DNA from 2 places in the Heyndrickxia sp. NPDC080065 genome. Region 2 is predicted to be linked to the other one. Evidence: a T-box and tRNA genes for the amino acid it is inferred to sense, from the RefSeq annotation. Region 2 holds a T-box; the other holds one or more tRNA genes.

Region 1 (8,882 bases), on a different contig from region 2:
TAAGACCCCTGAAAGATGATCAGGTAGATAGGTTCGAGGTGGAAGTGTGGCGACACATGGAGCTGACGAATACTAATCGGTCGAGGACTTAACCAAAAACGAAAAGTGGAGGGCGCTTGCTAATCGGCGAAACTCGCTGGAGGGCTGACGAGGAAGGTTGTATTTCAAACCTTCCACGGCAGACTGAAGCGACGCGAGCCGATAGCGCCCGGAACTAGACAAATAGATTCAAGGTTTATGAACCGTTATTTCTCCTATATCTAGTTTTGAGGGAACAATCCCTTAACTAAATACAAGTCTGGTAACTATGGCGAGAAGGTCACACCCGTTCCCATCCCGAACACGGAAGTTAAGCTTCTCAGCGCCGATGGTAGTTGGGGGCTCTCCCCCTGCAAGAGTAGGACGTTGCCAGGCTACGCCCCTATTGGGGCTATTATTTTGTCTGATTATATAGATTGGCCCGTTGGTCAAGCGGTTAAGACACCGCCCTTTCACGGCGGTAACACGGGTTCGAATCCCGTACGGGTCACCATTTTATTACATAAATTCATTTGTTGGAGGATTAGCTCAGCTGGGAGAGCACCTGCCTTACAAGCAGGGGGTCGGCGGTTCGATCCCGTCATCCTCCACCATTCATTTTATTTTTTATTACGAGCCATTAGCTCAGTTGGTAGAGCACGATCGAGTAAGCTGCGGAGCAAAACATCAGCGTACCAATCGAGCCGCATCTTGAATAAGCCTCCTGAGATTGGGACGTCGTAGATGCACAAAGTTAGGTAGATTTTTAAATAATAAATATTATCTTATTACGAGCCATTAGCTCAGTTGGTAGAGCATCTGACTTTTAATCAGAGGGTCGAAGGTTCGAGTCCTTCATGGCTCATAAAAGTTTTCTTAAGTAAAAAAACTTGCTATAATTGCGGAAGTAGTTCAGTGGTAGAACACCACCTTGCCAAGGTGGGGGTCGCGGGTTCGAATCCCGTCTTCCGCTCCAGATACCCTTGCCGGGGTGGCGGAACTGGCAGACGCACAGGACTTAAAATCCTGCGGTAGGTGACTACCGTACCGGTTCGATTCCGGTCCTCGGCACCAACGTTTTTCAATATTATGCGCCCGTAGCTCAATTGGATAGAGCGTTTGACTACGGATCAAAAGGTTAGGGGTTCGACTCCTCTCGGGCGCGCCATATTTTTCGGGAAGTAGCTCAGCTTGGTAGAGCACATGGTTTGGGACCATGGGGTCGCAGGTTCGAATCCTGTCTTCCCGACCAGTTCTAGTTTATATAGTATTATGGGGCCTTAGCTCAGCTGGGAGAGCGCCTGCTTTGCACGCAGGAGGTCAGCGGTTCGATCCCGCTAGGCTCCATTTTTAAAATCATGGCGGTGTAGCTCAGCTGGCTAGAGCGTACGGTTCATACCCGTAAGGTCGGGGGTTCGATCCCCTCCGCCGCTATCTTAATTAATATGATAATGGACCCTTAGCTCAGCTGGTTAGAGCAGACGGCTCATAACCGTCCGGTCGTAGGTTCGAGTCCTACAGGGTCCATTTAAAACGGAGGAATACCCAAGTCTGGCTGAAGGGATCGGTCTTGAAAACCGACAGGCGGGTTAAACCGCGCGGGGGTTCGAATCCCTCTTCCTCCGCCATATAATAATGGTCCGGTAGTTCAGCTGGTTAGAATGCCTGCCTGTCACGCAGGAGGTCGCGGGTTCGAGTCCCGTCCGGACCGCCATTAAACTAAAAAATTATATAGCTTAATAAGATGGAGGGGTAGCGAAGTGGCTAAACGCGGCGGACTGTAAATCCGCTCCCTCAGGGTTCGGCGGTTCGAATCCGTCCCCCTCCACCATTTTAGGGGTATAGTTTAATGGTAAAACGAAGGTCTCCAAAACCTTTGATGTGGGTTCGATTCCTACTACCCCTGCCAATATAATATTAAACATGCGGGTGTAGTTTAGTGGTAAAACTACAGCCTTCCAAGCTGTTGTCGTGGGTTCGATTCCCATCACCCGCTCCAAATTACATAAAGGGCCTATAGCTCAGCTGGTTAGAGCGCACGCCTGATAAGCGTGAGGTCGATGGTTCGAGTCCATTTAGGCCCATTAATAAAATATACGTTTCTAAACTAGCTATTTTTATTTAGCTAGTTTTTTATTGTTTAACGAAACAGTTTACTTCTAGCGGCAGCGGAAAATCCCACAAGGTTAAAAACTAGCCACTGAGGAAAGTATGATTTATTATTTTCTTCTCAATGAATATATAGTTCTACTTTGGTTACTAGGGGATTATTTCATTTAGAAGGGAACATTATTTCGGAATTGTGGACCATATCTCCGGTTCTGTGGACCATTTTTATCAGAATGTGGATCAAGTTCTTAGTACTGTGGACCGTTTCCTTCAGAAGGGATCTTTATTTCGGATTTAGGGACCATTTCTCTGGATCTGCGGATCATTTTTATAAAAATGTGGACCAATTTCTTAGAACTGAGGACCATTTCTTTCAGAGGGCCATTTTTTTCAGATTTGGGGATTCATTGTGATCCAAGCATCGCTTTGATTACCACTAGATCCTTTTTTTCTTTTAGGAATGTAGTAAAAACATATTTATCGAAAAATTAATCAAGGATATGTCTCAGTCTATGTAGTATATAAATAGGACGGGGTCAATTTTGAGTATGCCACTATCCTTATGACAGCGTGTCTTTGCAATTTAAAAATACCTTGTTCAATGTAAAATATAATAACTAGAATGGTGAGATACAATGACAAAATCAATTATCTTTGATATGGATGGAACTCTTTTTCAAACAAATAAAATATTAGAAATATCACTTTCAGAGACATTTGAGTACTTAAGAGTAAAGGAGGGATGGGAAGGGGAGACACCGATTGAAAAATACCGTGAAATAATGGGGGTTCCTTTGCCGGTGGTTTGGGAGAACTTATTACCTAATTATTCAAATGATGTTCGAATAATGGCAAATGATTTCTTTCATGCTAAACTAATCGATAATATTTATAAAGGGAATGGAGAGCTCTATCCAAATGTGACAGAAACTTTTGCCTATTTAAAAAGCAATGGATACACCATATTTGTTGCTAGTAATGGTCTACCGGAATATTTGAGTGCAATTGTAGAGTATTACAAATTAAATCAATGGCTGACCGATGTTTACAGTATTCAGCAGATTGAATCTCAAGATAAAGCTGAATTAGTTCGTATCTTGGTACAAAAATATAATATAACAGGTGGAGCTTTAGTAGGTGATCGAATTTCTGATATCCGTGCAGCTAAATCAAATGGGCTACTATCGATAGGATGTAATTTTGATTTTGCTCAAGCCGAGGAATTACAACACGCAGATAGAATAATAAACGATATTTCGGAATTAAAAAGTATATTAGAAGAAGGAGCCTTTCAAATTGAATAAATATTACTGGGATGATAAGTTGGAGTATTTAACCCGAACAAGAGATTTATATTATAACGACGATTATCTTGAGTTTTTAGTGAAATCAGTTTGGAAGATTGATAAACCTGTGAGCATGGTTGATTATGGCTGTGGATATGGATATTTAGGGTTAAAGTTATTGCCTTTGCTACCACATGGAAGTAGCTATACAGGAATTGACATGGGGGAGCAATTAATCCGTAATGCAGAAGAACTTTTTCAAAATCTCCCCTATCAATCTCGGTTTATTCAAGCGGATATTAACACGATTAATTTAGAAGAAGAATATGATATTGCTCTTTGTCATGCTTTTTTATTGCATGTGAATGATCCGATACATATATTGCAATCAATGATTAGCCGTGTGAAGGATGGCGGAAAAATCATCTGTTTCGAACCACATTGGATTTCTACTATGTCTTCCTATTATATTAACAACGAAGACCAATCAAAATTGATTCCTTTAGGCTTTCTTCAAAAATTATATGAACAAGATACAAAAAGGGATGGAAAAGATGGAAACATCGGCATTAAATTACCCATCTATTTAAGTGAACTGGGGGTTAAAGGTGTTCAATGCAGGGTAAGTGATAAAGTCAATTTCCTTGATTCAAATGATGATACGAACCTTAAACTGTACGAATCATTAAAAATGGATGGCTTTGGTGAAGTACCTGGAGAAGAAACTGAATTTATCAACCGTTTAATGGAAAGGGGAGCCACATTTTCTGAAGCGAAAAATCAATATGATTCACAGCTATATTTATCTAAACTATTTTCTCCTTCCTCCTCCTTGACCTATGCGCCAAATATGAAGATCACTTTTGGTACGGTAAAAAAATAGAACTTTTTTGTATTTAATTAATCTTCGGCGGACACCTGTTCCGTTATTTATGACAAAATGGGTTAATTTATTATATTTTCGGACATAGGTTCCGTTATTTAGTATTAAGACAGTAGTTTCCTTGTATTTTTCCATAAATAGCGTACCCAGTGTCCGCTTAGCCCTTAAATTATGGTCATTTAATAAAAATAACGGACTAAATGTCCGTATGATATGTTCTTAAGTTTTTCTCCACATTATCGGAACTATTTAGTATTTTAATCAAAGCCTTATTTCGGTAATAAAATCAAAGTCTCTGCAGTTGAAAAAGATTGCAGTTTTTGTTAGGATATAGAATGAACGTTCAGTATTAATTATGAATGTGTGCATAGATTTTCGATTGGATCGGAGTAGATTTGTGTGAATAAAAAGCAATTGCAAAGTGAGCAGACCAAAAAGCGGGTTGCTGATGCTGCAAGGGCCCTGTTTGTGCAGAAGGGATATAAGGCAACATCTATCGAAGAGATTGTTGAGGCAACAGGAAGCAGTAAAGGGAATATTTATTATCATTTTAAAAGCAAAGAAGGCCTATTTTTATATTTATTAGATGAATGGGATCGAGAATGGGTGCAAAAATGGGAACAAAAAGAGCCACTCTACCATACGACAACTGATAAATTGTTTGGGATGGCGGAGCAGATGGCTCTTGAAGACTTAAATCATCCTTTGACTAAAGCTGCTGATGAGTTCTTCAATAATGAAGAAAAAACAAATGAAATTGAAGAGCGTATCGCGGAAATGGTAAAAGGGCATCTGAGATTTAATCAACATTTGCTTCAGCAAGGGATTGATAGCGGTGAATTCAAAAGAGAAAATGTAGAAAGCCTTGCTGTTGTTCTAGAAAGTTTATGGATGGGACTTGGTCAGATGTCTCGAAGTACTAGTTTAGAGGAAGCACTTAAGCTCTACCACTTAGCTATTAAAGTGTTTCTATATGGGATTGCAAAGGACTCTAATTAAGGATTATTGGATTGCTGAATATCAGCTAATCGTTAAGAAGCTGTTTATTTATGTAATCCTTCTTTTGCCTATAATATAGAATGAACGTTCAGTATTTTTAAATTCGAAGTGGTTCTGTATCCTTAAATTATATACTGAAGGTATTTGGAGGTTTATATGTCACTATTGTTAAGAAATAGGGGAGCGATACTGCTTCTCATGTTAAATATATTTTTGATTTTTACTGGAATAGGTCTAGTGATTCCAATAATGCCAACTTATATGATAGAGCTTCATATAAATGGAAGCATTGTAGGATTGTTAGTTGCAGCATTTTCATTAACACAATTATTGTTTTCTCCATTTGCAGGAAGATTATCGGATACACTTGGAAGGAAAAAGATCATTGTTTATGGAATGGTTATTTTTGCTGTTTCTGAGTTGATATTTGGAATGGCAAGTTCTCCTGTCTTTCTTTTTGCATCAAGAATGCTAGGCGGGATTGGTGCAGCGCTTATTATGCCCGCTGTTATGGCATATACGGCAGATGTCACTTCAACAAAAGAAAGAGCAAAAGGGATGGGATTTATTAATGCATCAATAACAACGGGCTTCATTATTGGGCCAGGAATTGGAGGCTTCATAGCTGAATTTGGAATTCGTGCTCCATTTTATGCAGCTGCGGTAGCTGGTGCGATTGCAGCATTGATTACACTATTTGTTTTACCCGAATCATTTACAGCTAAAGAGCCAGTGACGGACAAAGAGATTCAAGTGAAAAAACAAAGTCTGATGAAACAGCTTCTGTATTCATATCGAGAGCCGTATTTTTTAAGTTTAATTATTGTGTTTGTTATGTCCTTCGGTTTAGCCAATTATGAAACAGTCTTCGGTTTGTTTGTGGATCATAAATTTAGTTTTACACCGAAAGACATTGCATTCATCATAACGTTTGGTTCTATTGCAGGTGCAGTCGTACAGGTTACTATATTCGGATGGCTATTAAATCGATTTGGTGAGAAAAATGTTATCTCTTTCTGTTTAGTTATTGCAAGTCTGTTTGTATTATTGACACTATTTGTGCACACGTACTTTATGATTATTGTTGTAACCTTTATTGTTTTTTTATCCATCGATATTATGCGTCCGGCAGTTGGGACACTAATGTCAAAAATGGCACATGATCAGCAAGGATATGTGGCAGGGTTGAATTCGGCTTTTACAAGTCTTGGAAATATCGCAGGTCCTATTATAGCGGGTTTTCTATTTGACTTAAACATAAATTATCCGTATGTTTCTGCTTTCCTCGTCCTTTTCATTTGCTTTATTTTATCATTACAAGCGGGACGGAGCGGTAGACAACCGACAAGTATGAAACCAAAGGGGAATTCAACAGTATAATATGGATAAACCTACTAAAAACTTACTAAACGAGGAGGATCATGATGTCTAGAAAGGCATATCATGCAAAGGATGCAGCAGCAATTGGGCCATATTCACATGCAGTTGATTCAGGAGAATTAGTATATTTATCAGGTCAAACCCCCATTAACCCAGCTACACAAGAACTAATAAAAGGTGATGTAGGAGAGCAAACGAAGCAGTGCTTTATAAATTTATTCAAAGTATTAGAAGCAGCTAACCTTACGCCTGATGATGTGGTAAAAGTAAATGTGTATTTAACAGATATGAATAATTTTTCTGCAATGAATGAGGTATATAAAATGCAGTTTACTGAACCTTTTCCTGCCAGGACTACTGTAGCTGTTCTGGCACTCCCCCTTGGTGCAGAAGTTGAAATTGAAATGATTGTCAAAAGACCTAACTAGATATAAATGGTAAGGAGCCTATTTCTTAAAAGAAAAGGCTCTTTATTCATTTTGCTATAGCTTAGCCTGATTAAAAAATTTCTTTTGGAGAGAAAATAACGGGAAACGAAATGGAGGTTTCATTATGAAAGAGGAAAACAATGCCGTATTTACTGTTGCAGGAACAAACATTGATGAAGTGAAAAGATTAAATGCACAATCCGGGATGTCTTATATTGAAGTAAAAGAATGGTTGGCTAAAACAACAGGGGGACATGGTACATCGATCTATAGTGATACTAATCCAGAAGATGTAAAAAGGAGAAATCAGCAATCGGTGAAAACCACTAAAGAGTGACAAAATGAAGCCATTTTAAGCACTTTCCTTTTATTTTCTTGAAAAAACTAATCTCAATTTCTTTAGAATATGTGTTAACTGTGATACTTAAAAGCAGAATCGCCAAAAAGGAAGGCTCAAAAAAGCCTTCCTTTTTTAGGTAAATAGAAAATATGGAATTCAAACAGCATTAAATAGCAAAAGCATTCTCATTCCTAATTAAATTGAATGAAGTAGAAAAGTAAGGAAGCTAAAATAAATAAACAAATATACATTTATATTTAGGAATAAAAGACAAGTAACTGTTACTGTTCAATCATTTTGATAATGAGTAAACAGCGAACTAGGTGTAATGATTTTTTTGGTCTAAAGCTGCTAATAAAATACTTCTATTAATATGGCAATAGCTCCGAGAATCACTGCTCCCCAAGCCACAATCTTTTGTGGAGAAGCAAAAGTGACTAAACCTAGGACCACAGCAATACCACCTAACCAATAAGGGGCGTAGAAAAATCCGACAATTGCTGCTATAATCCCTAACCAACCAAGCCAAAGACCTGTAATTTTACTCATTCATATCACCTCCTCGTTTTAAAAGTGACTTTCTTGCAGCCTGACCTTAAAAGCTATTGGCTAACGGTCTTACTGTATATTATGATGATGAGAAAATGAGTGACAATAATTAATCTGTATTCGTTCATTATTTTTCTAAAACATTTAAGGGTTGAATATTGTTAAAGGGACCTAGGTAACTTTATATAGAAAAAAGTAAAAAATAATCAAAACTTTCCCTCTTTTTTGCGGTATACTTATTATAAATCATGTTCTTTGAAGGAGGGATAATATGGATATCGCATTTATCATTATCATTTCGGTCTATGTGATTTACTGTTTGGTCATGATTCCTTTTCAGTACAATTATATTTCCTCAATGAAGGATTTGAAAAAGACATCTAATCTTACTCACAATGAATTATATGAAAACATGAGTTTTGAAAAGGAACAAATGCATTTTAATCTTCAAGGAAATATCATGAATATGCCTTCAAGCCTAATCGCTATGCTTATTTATAAACTTCGTCATCGCAGGAACCAGTAGTTCAACAAGTTTCTTTGTAAAAATGTTATCGCTTTCAGTTGTTTTTTTTTGAATAACCTGTTAACATTAACCTATAAATTCATATTGAATCACATGTTACTGATACGATCAGGCATGGTGGTAAATAGAAGGGAGTTTATTTCCTTTTGTTGTACCCCCATGCCTTTTTTATGTCCTAAAACTAAAAATTAGGTATATAAGTTATAGGAAATAGTATTATAGTAACAATCATAAAGGAGTCTTTAGAATGCTATTCAATCTATTTAAAAAAGAAAAAGAAAAAGAAGAATTACAAATATATGCACCAGTGAATGGGGAAATTATTCCGATTGAAGAGGTTCCAGATCCCGTTTTCAGTCAAAAG
Region 2 (8,882 bases):
ATGATTCGCCTAATGACTAGCATAAAACAACCCCTTTCTAGTGTACATATAGTTATAACATATATATATAGGAGTTAAAATTACAAAACTATTAAATTGATAGAAATACTTCCTTCGTATTAGGAAAATAATCTCATTATTCCGAATTTATTTGACAATTGTAACAGTTCTAATGATAAAATGGTAATGTTAAAAAATTATCCAAAAGGGGGAAATTTTATGAAAAAAAGAAGCCTTTTTCTCGGCGCTGCAATCATGCTCTTTTTATCTTTGGTTCTAGCAGCGTGTGGTGGCGAGAAGAAAACTTCAGGTGATGGAAAAGGAGATAGTAAAGTTAAGCTCCTAACAATCGCTACTGGCGGAACTGGTGGGACCTATTACCCGCTAGGGGGAATGATGGGGAAAATTATTAAGGATGAGACAGGGATTAATGCTGATGTCATTACATCTGGTGCCTCTTCTGAAAATATGGCCATATTAAAAGACAATAAGGCAGATATCGCGTTTACGCAAACTGACATCGTCAGCTATGCTACAAAAGGTGAGCTAATGTTCGATGGCAAGAAAATTGAAAACATTAAAGGGATAGGAACACTTTATCCTGAAACGGTGCAAATTGTTACAACAAAGTCCGATATTAAATCAGTTAACGATTTAAAAGGAAAAGTTGTATCTGTAGGTGCTGCGGGTTCGGGTACAAGAGCAAATGCAGAGCAAATTTTAGAAGCTTATGGCATGTCATTTAATGATATTAAAGTCCGTGACCTTTCTTTTGATGATTCAACTGCAGGTATTCAAGATGGATCGATTGATGCTGCATTTATAACTGCAGGAACTCCAACAAGTGCGGTGGAAGGGTTGTCTGCTACAGAAAGCGTTACCATTGTACCGATTGATGCGGATAAAGCAGATGCATTAATTCAAAAGTATCCGTTCTATATTAAAGATGAAGTAGCTGCTGGTACTTATAAAATTAAAGACTCCGTTCCTACTATTGCCGTACTCTCAATGCTAGTAGTACGTGATGATTTACCAGAAGATGTTGTTTACAAAGTGACAAAAGCTATCTTTGAAAACACAGATAAAATTAAGCATTCCAAAGCTAAATTAATCAAAGCCGAAAGTGCGCTAAACGGAATGAGCATTGACTTACATCCAGGGGCAAAGAAATACTTTGATGAAAAAGGTATTTCTAAATAAAGAATAAAAAGGGTAAGGCTCTTTCGACAAAGTAAGAGTCTTACCATTTTTAAACCTTGGCTTTGTTCACGGTTATTGTTGTTAAAATTTCCTGAAGCAAAACTTAAGCTAAGGTTAAAAAATTTCTTGTTGTTTAGGAAATTATAAAATATTCGCACTGTGGATAACTTTATGAAGAGCGGGGTTTACGTCTAGCTCCAGCGCCTATCGGCTAGCGGATTTCTCCGTCTCCTCCCTACGATAAGTCAACATCGGCTCGTGAAATACCTCACCGTGTTTCCTTTATCTCAGTCGAAGACTATGAAATCCGTACGCCGATGAGCAAGGCACTTACGCTTTTGTTCGTTCATTGTTATAAAGAAAGGTGTAAATATGCTAGTACGAAAAAAATACCTTTATTTATTTCTAGCGGCACTTTTGATCATAATCATTTTTATGATTCCTTTCCAGAGAAGCATTGTTTGTCAGAAGATGCATTCTACGGAAATCCTCGCTTATTTACCAATAATCAAAAATGAAACTTTTCAAATCCAATATACACATTCTATCCATCTTTCAGAAGTAAAAGAGTCATATAAAATATTAAAAAATAATAGTATCAAACAAATAGAGTTAATGTATGATGATACATCAATTGGTATGCCTTCTGAAGCGGAAAAAGGAGAAGTTTTTGTTCAAGAAAATGGTCATTACTATATTAAAAATATGAATAGGGTTTTTCCATCATTTAATTTAAGCACAGGACAAGTAGTAGCAAACCATCGGCTTATATATAAAAGCAAGGTCTATTCATTTAAAAATTTTATTAAACCAGGTACTTTCATTACGATTCAAGTAAAGAAACTATCTCTTTTTCAACTTTTGAAAGGAGTGAATATTGTTGACACAGGAACAACTTAAAACAATTTCAGAAGAAGAGCAACAAAAACTATTAGAACAATTTGATCCAGAATCAGCAACAAGAAAGTTGAAAGGTGTATTCAAGTGGATTGTTTTTATTGGACTAATCGCTTTTTCAATTTTTCAAATCATTTTTTCACTTTTTCAAGTGCTGCCTATTCAAAAGCTGCTATCCATTCACCTCGGATTCGCTTTGGCATTAATCTTTTTGCTCTTCCCAGCCCGGAAAAAATCTAAAAAGAAATTTAGTGTTGCTTGGTATGATTTAATTTTGGCTGTTCTATCAGTAGGTGTCGGTTCATACTTACCACTCATGTTCGATACAATCGTCAATCGGATTGGGGTTATGACAACTCTTGATTTTACTGTCGGACTCATTGCGATTCTATTAGTTTTAGAAGCTACTAGAAGAGCGGTAGGGCTGCCTATTATGATTATTGCTCTTATCTTTTTGGCCTATGCCTACTTCGGTCCATATATGCCTGGCTTCTTCATTCACAGAGGATTAGATCTTGAGTCCATCGTTCAGACGATGTTCTTTACGACTGAAGGAATATTTGGTACGCCATTAAAGGTTTCTGGAACTTATATCTTTTTGTTTTTACTGTTCGGTGCTTTTCTAATCAGAACAGGTGTCGGTCAATATTTTAATGATTTAGCCTGCTCCATTGCTGGTAAAAGGGTCGGAGGACCAGCTAAAGTTGCGGTATTCTCCAGTGCCCTTCAAGGAACCATTAGTGGAAGCTCCGTATCTAATGTTGTAACATCTGGATCTTTTACGATTCCAATGATGAAAAAATTAGGCTATCGAAAAGAATTTGCGGGAGCTGTTGAGGCAGCGGCTTCAACAGGAGGACAAATTATGCCTCCCATTATGGGGGCTGCTGCCTTTTTGATGGTAGATTTTATTCCTGGAATGACATATTGGACCATTGCAAAAGCAGCTGCTATACCAGCTATTTTATATTTTGCTGGTATTTGGATCATGACACATTTAGAAGCAAAACGTACTGGCTTAAAAGGCCTTTCCGACGAAGAAATGCCTGATCGAAAAGAAGTATTGAAGAAGGTATACTTATTGATCCCTATCTTGGTTGTCGTTGTTTTACTATTTAGTGGAATGAGTATTATGAGGGCGGCTTTATGGTCAATTGTTTCAACAATAGTTGTTAGTGCAATCAGAAAAGAAACACGAATTGGGGTAAAAGACGCTATTATTGCCTTAGCAGAAGGGGCAAAATCAGCATTATCTGTTGCCGCTGCAACGGCATGTGCTGGTATTATTGTTGGTGTTGTAACGAAAACAGGACTAGGTTTAAAATTAGCCAATGGACTTGTTGATTTAGCTGATGAAAAATTATTGCTTACTTTATTCTTTACAATGGTTACATCGTTAATCCTAGGAATGGGATCACCGACAACAGCAAACTATGTTATTACATCTACGATTGCCGCACCTGCGATTATTGCTTTGAACGTGCCTGATCTAGCTGCACATATGTTCGTATTCTATTTTGGTATTGTCGCTGATATTACACCACCAGTTGCATTGGCAGCATTTGCTGCTTCAGGTATAGCGGGAGGAGAACCGATAAGAACGGGAATTAATTCATCGAAGCTTGCAATTGCAGCCTTTATTATCCCGTATATGTTCGTATTCTCACCTCAATTATTGATGATCGATACATCCTTCTTCCAATTAGTTTGGGTAATTATTACAGCCTTTTGTGGAATGATTGCCATTGGTGGGGCTTTAATAGGGTTCTGGTATCGAAAGTTAAATGTAATTGAAAGACTTCTATCCCTTGCTGCTGGTTTATTGTTAATTTATCCGGAAGGACTTTCGGACACCATTGGAGCATGTATTTTTGTAGGAATGATTGTTCTTCAATTTGTATTTAAACAAAATAATAAAAATATGCAAACTCCGGCTAGTGCTTAACTTGAAAAACCTTCGAAATATATTCGGAGGTTTTTTTAAATTGTAAATCTAGAAAAAAGTAGATACTATTATGCTGATAAAAAACGTTGATAATGTTTGATTATAATAAAAAGGAGGGATAGCCAGTGCATATTGTCATTGCAGGTGGAAGCGGATTTGTCGGGGAAAGATTACAAAAACTTCTTATTGAACAAAATCACCGAGTGACCATCCTCACTAGAAACCCGGAAAAAATAACACAATTTGAACAAGTGCATGCTGTTAATTGGCTTCAAAAAGATAGTCGACCAGAAGAGAAGCTTCAAGAAGTAGATGCAATTGTTAACTTAGCGGGGGAATCCATTAATGGGATTCGCTGGACAAAAGAAAAAAAGAAAAAAATCCTCGATAGTAGAATGGCCTCAACAAAAGAAATCATCCGAATCATTGATCAGTTACAATCTAAACCCAAGGTTCTCGTTAATGCCTCTGCCATTGGTTACTATGGAATGTCTGAAATGAAAACCTTCGGTGAAGAAGTAGGGACAGAGGCTGATGATTTTTTAGCTGCAGTTGTGAGAAAATGGGAAGAAGAAGCGAATAAAGCTCAGGATTATGGTGTAAGAACGGTATTTGCACGATTAGGATTAGTATTAGGTCAAAAGGGTGCTCTACCTATGATGCTGCTCCCATATAGCTTGCGAATCGGCGGTACAATTGGTTCAGGTAAGCAGTGGGTTTCATGGGTTCATGTGGAGGATGCCGTCCAAATGATTTTTTTTGCTATCCAAAATCAACAAATTAAGGGGCCATTAAATGTAACCGCACCTAATCCTGTTCGTATGAAGGAGTTTGGAAAAACCATTTCATCTGTAAAGCATTCACCACACTGGCTTCCTGTCCCTAGTTGGATATTAAAACTAGGATTAGGAGAAATGAGTAATATGCTTCTAAAAGGTCAATGTGTTTTTCCTGAAAAAACAATAAATCACGGATTTATTTTTAAATATTCTGAATTAAATAACACCTTATTGGAAATACTTAATAGTCAAAGGAATTAGACAAATATTACGATGCATAAAATTTTAAAAAAACAAAGAAATTTTATAGTTTTTTTAGGTTATATAGTATGAAAGTATGAGAAAATAAAGTAATATGGTGAGGTGCAGTATAGATAAATTTCGGGTTTTAGGGGGAAACAGAAACATGGCAGAGTTTGTTAGCAGTTTTTTTCGGAAAAGAAGTGTAAAACGGTTTATTATATTTGCTTTGATTGCGCTCATATTATACTTTTTGCGAAGTATGATGAATTTAATACTGCTAACGTTTATTTTTGCTTTTTTAATGGATCGTCTTTCAGATTTTGTATCTAGACGATTTCATATACATCGAAAAATAACGGTAATCGTTCTATATGTCGCAATTGTTGGCTTGCTATCACTTGGTATAGTAAAATACTTACCATTGCTTATTACTCAAATTACCCAGTTAATAATGCAGTTAGTTAATTTCTATTCCCAGCCACAAGAAAGTGTGGTAATTAACTATATTGTGCAGCAGATTACAGAAAAAATTGAAATCACAAGCTTTTTGAAACAAGGATTTACATTTTTACTTGGTTATTTTTCAAATGTAGGTAAATTAAGCTTAAATATTTTCTTATCCCTAATACTAAGTCTTTTCTATCTTTTAGAAAAAGAGAGACTGATTGATTTTACTAAGAAATTCAAAGACAGTAAAGTGGCTCCATTTTATGATGAGATTGAGTTTTTTTGCAAAAAATTTGTGGCTACTTTTGGGAAGGTTATCGAGGCACAGTTTATTATTGCGATTGTAAATACGGTTCTTACAACCATTGCCCTTTCCATTATGGGATTTCCACAGCTATTCGGGTTAGCGATGATGATTTTCGTCCTAGGATTAATTCCGGTCGCTGGGGTAATTATTTCACTTATCCCGTTATGTATTATCGCCTATAGTATCGGCGGGTTTGTTCACGTATTATGGATTGTTATCGTCATTGCTGTTGTTCATGCTATCGAAGCCTATGTTTTAAATCCGAAATTAATGTCTTCGAAAACAAATTTGCCTGTATTTTACACATTTATCGTTTTAATTTTTTCGGAGCACTTCTTTGGTGTATGGGGACTTATCCTCGGGATTCCGGTATTTGTATTCCTGTTAGAAATTTTAGATGTAAAAAATGAAAAAGTGAAATTAATAAAAATCAAAAAATAAAAAGATGTATCAGCTTGACTTTGTATAAAAAAATTAGTATATTTTTTAAAAATTATATATAAAAAAACGTAGATAAGGATTAGTAAAATGTCTTCGTCTCTTCTAGAGAGGAAACGATTGGTGAAAAGTTTCCAGAGACCCCATTTGAACCTGCCTTGGAGTTCTGTATCGATTTTAACTAAGATACATGCGGTTTTCGAACCGTTATCAGCAAAGAGTGTACAGCATAGCTGTAAATAAGGGTGGTACCACCAGGCCTCGGTCCCTTTTTCGGGATCGGGGTTTTTTTGCGTTTAAAATAGGTATTTTGGAAAGATTATTGCTATTTCGTATAGAGATCACTCCATAATATCATTTAGTTTCGGAGCATTTTTTCTTATGGCTATTTTCGTAAAGTTTGTTGCTTTTTTAGTGATATTTTATTAACAATCTGAGTTGATTGTAGCGGAGGACACTTGACTCCTGCGGGAAAAAGAGGGAAATGGGAGACTCCACAGGCGGTTACGCTGAGGAGGCTCCCATCCCTCCCCGCGGAAAGCAAGTGTCTGAAGCGGAAATCAATGGACTAAGTTTATAGTCTAAAAACAACAATTTATACGAAAAGAGCCTTTCTTATAAAATGGATCTCCTCAACTTTCTGATATGGTAGAAATAAGATTTCGTTTCAAAAGCAATAAAGTTTTAGAAAAGAGCCTTTAAAAAATCGAAGGGAAGATGTATTGTGGCAAAGGATAAGAAGTTTGTTGAAGAAATAACCGCAATGGAAGATGATTTTGCACAATGGTATACAGATGTAGTAAAAAAAGCGGATTTAGTTGATTACTCTTCTGTTAGAGGTTCAATGATCATCCGTCCATATGGATATGCGATTTGGGAAAATATTCGTGATGTATTAGATGCGAAAATTAAAGAAACAGGTCATGAAAATATTTATATGCCACTGTTTATTCCAGAAAGCCTATTGCAAAAAGAAAAGGATCATATCGAAGGCTTTGCTCCAGAGGTCGCTTGGGTGACACATGGAGGGGAGGAAGAACTAACTGAACGTCTTTGTGTTCGTCCTACATCTGAAGTTTTATTTGGAGAGCATTATGCAAATATTATTCATTCCTATCGTGATCTGCCAAAACTATATAATCAATGGGCTAATGTTGTTCGCTGGGAAAAAACAACTAGACCATTTTTACGTTCTCTAGAGTTTCTATGGCAAGAAGGACACACTTGTCATGCAACAACTGAGGATGCCCAAGAAGAAACATCAAGAATGCTTGATATGTATGCAACTGTATGTGAACAATATCTTGCAATTCCTGTTCTTCGCGGCCGCAAAACAGAAAAGGAAAAATTTGCAGGTGCAGTTCATACATTAACGATTGAAAGCTTAATGCACGATGGAAAAGCATTGCAATCAGGAACATCACATTATTTAGGAACAGGTTTTGCTGAAGCATTTGGCATTCAGTATACGGATAAAAATGGCGAACTTCAAACTGTTCATCAAACATCATGGGGAATTACAACACGCTTAATCGGTGCTTTAATTATGGTTCATGGAGACAACCGTGGTCTTGTCGTACCACCAAAAATTGCACCAAAACAAGTAATGATTGTACCAATTGCCCAACATAAAGAAGGGGTTCTCGATAAAGCGTATGAACTAAGAGATCAGTTGAAAAAAGTGGCAAGAGTCGATATCGACGCAAGCGATAAAATGCCAGGCTGGAAATTCAATGAGTCTGAAATGAAAGGAATTCCAGTACGTTTAGAGGTTGGACCTAAGGATATCGAAAAAGGTCAAGTTGTCCTCGTTCGACGAGATACAGGTGAAAAAATCTTTGTTCCGATGGCTGAGCTCGAAACAAAAATCATCGAACTTTTAGACGACATTCAAAAGAACTTATTTGAAAAAGCAAAGGCTCACCGAGAAGAAAGAACAAGTATCGCGCTAAATATGGATGAGTTCAAACAAATCCTTGCTGAAAAACCAGGCTTCATCAAAGCAATGTGGTGCGGTGATGTGGCTTGCGAAAACTTCATTAAAGATGAAACATCCGCTACATCTCGCTGCATTCCATTTGTAGAAGAAAAGGTTTCTGATACATGTGTATGCTGCGGTGGAGAAGCGAAACATTTGGTGTATTGGGCGAAAGCTTATTAATAAGAAGAAAACACAGATGGCGAGGGTGCCATCTGTGTTTTTTTTGTCTTCGTTTAGGCGTGTCCAACATTTTATTAGAAATAATCATTCTTAAATAATTATCGACTTTAGCCTCGAATTAGAAATTTGTTCTTAAGTTTTTCTATACGAAAAAAGATAAAAAGGAACAGATATCTACATTTGAAAAATTAATCAAACGTTTGACGTTTGATTAAAAGTAAAAGGAAACTGATAAAAAAGACTTAGTTTATAAATTTTGATTGCGAAGTTTGTGAAATTGTGTAATTTACAGATTGTCGTTTTATTTACACAATAATTAGTATTAGCTGAAAAAAGTGTATCGTAGTGGGATATAAAGCCACCTGATTTGACAGTTCGTCACCTAATATAAAAATTTTTTAGGAATATTTGTTTTTATCTTCTGAAAGAGCTAAAAGTAAAAACGCCTGGACAAACCAAGCGTTT

Evidence for each region. The T-box of region 2 lies ahead of proS (proline--tRNA ligase). A T-box ahead of a tRNA ligase gene usually reads a tRNA of that ligase, here a tRNA-Pro.
Region 1: it encodes a tRNA-Pro, which carries the amino acid that the T-box ahead of proS (proline--tRNA ligase) is inferred to sense. The anticodon was not compared.

The regions. Positions count from the first base shown of each region.
Region 1 is NZ_JBNNWS010000001.1:455,053-463,934, reverse strand. It holds partial or broken rRNA gene ACQKP0_RS02195 (23S ribosomal RNA) at 1-96, shown strand, start outside; rRNA gene rrf (5S ribosomal RNA) at 298-414, shown strand; tRNA gene ACQKP0_RS02185 (tRNA-Glu) at 458-532, shown strand; tRNA gene ACQKP0_RS02180 (tRNA-Val) at 557-632, shown strand; tRNA gene ACQKP0_RS02175 (tRNA-Lys) at 811-883, shown strand; tRNA gene ACQKP0_RS02170 (tRNA-Gly) at 920-994, shown strand; tRNA gene ACQKP0_RS02165 (tRNA-Leu) at 1,004-1,092, shown strand; tRNA gene ACQKP0_RS02160 (tRNA-Arg) at 1,110-1,186, shown strand; tRNA gene ACQKP0_RS02155 (tRNA-Pro) at 1,194-1,270, shown strand; tRNA gene ACQKP0_RS02150 (tRNA-Ala) at 1,293-1,365, shown strand; tRNA gene ACQKP0_RS02145 (tRNA-Met) at 1,379-1,452, shown strand; tRNA gene ACQKP0_RS02140 (tRNA-Ile) at 1,472-1,545, shown strand; tRNA gene ACQKP0_RS02135 (tRNA-Ser) at 1,554-1,646, shown strand; tRNA gene ACQKP0_RS02130 (tRNA-Asp) at 1,656-1,732, shown strand; tRNA gene ACQKP0_RS02125 (tRNA-Tyr) at 1,765-1,849, shown strand; tRNA gene ACQKP0_RS02120 (tRNA-Trp) at 1,854-1,927, shown strand; tRNA gene ACQKP0_RS02115 (tRNA-Gly) at 1,944-2,017, shown strand; tRNA gene ACQKP0_RS02110 (tRNA-Ile) at 2,029-2,102, shown strand; gene ACQKP0_RS02105 (HAD hydrolase-like protein) at 2,763-3,431, shown strand; gene ACQKP0_RS02100 (class I SAM-dependent methyltransferase) at 3,424-4,296, shown strand; gene ACQKP0_RS02095 (TetR/AcrR family transcriptional regulator) at 4,696-5,295, shown strand; gene ACQKP0_RS02090 (MFS transporter) at 5,452-6,675, shown strand; gene ACQKP0_RS02085 (RidA family protein) at 6,720-7,103, shown strand; gene ACQKP0_RS02080 (gamma-type small acid-soluble spore protein) at 7,228-7,440, shown strand; gene ACQKP0_RS02075 (hypothetical protein) at 7,795-7,992, opposite strand; gene ACQKP0_RS02070 (DUF3949 domain-containing protein) at 8,264-8,518, shown strand; gene ACQKP0_RS02065 (PTS sugar transporter subunit IIA) at 8,766-8,882, shown strand, end outside.
Region 2 is NZ_JBNNWS010000002.1:187,262-196,143, reverse strand. It holds gene ACQKP0_RS03115 (3D domain-containing protein) at 1-23, opposite strand, end outside; gene ACQKP0_RS03110 (TAXI family TRAP transporter solute-binding subunit) at 220-1,200, shown strand; gene ACQKP0_RS03105 (DUF1850 domain-containing protein) at 1,573-2,100, shown strand; gene ACQKP0_RS03100 (TRAP transporter permease) at 2,081-4,042, shown strand; gene ACQKP0_RS03095 (TIGR01777 family oxidoreductase) at 4,168-5,082, shown strand; gene ACQKP0_RS03090 (AI-2E family transporter) at 5,228-6,259, shown strand; T-box leader at 6,320-6,529, shown strand; gene proS (proline--tRNA ligase) at 7,020-8,417, shown strand.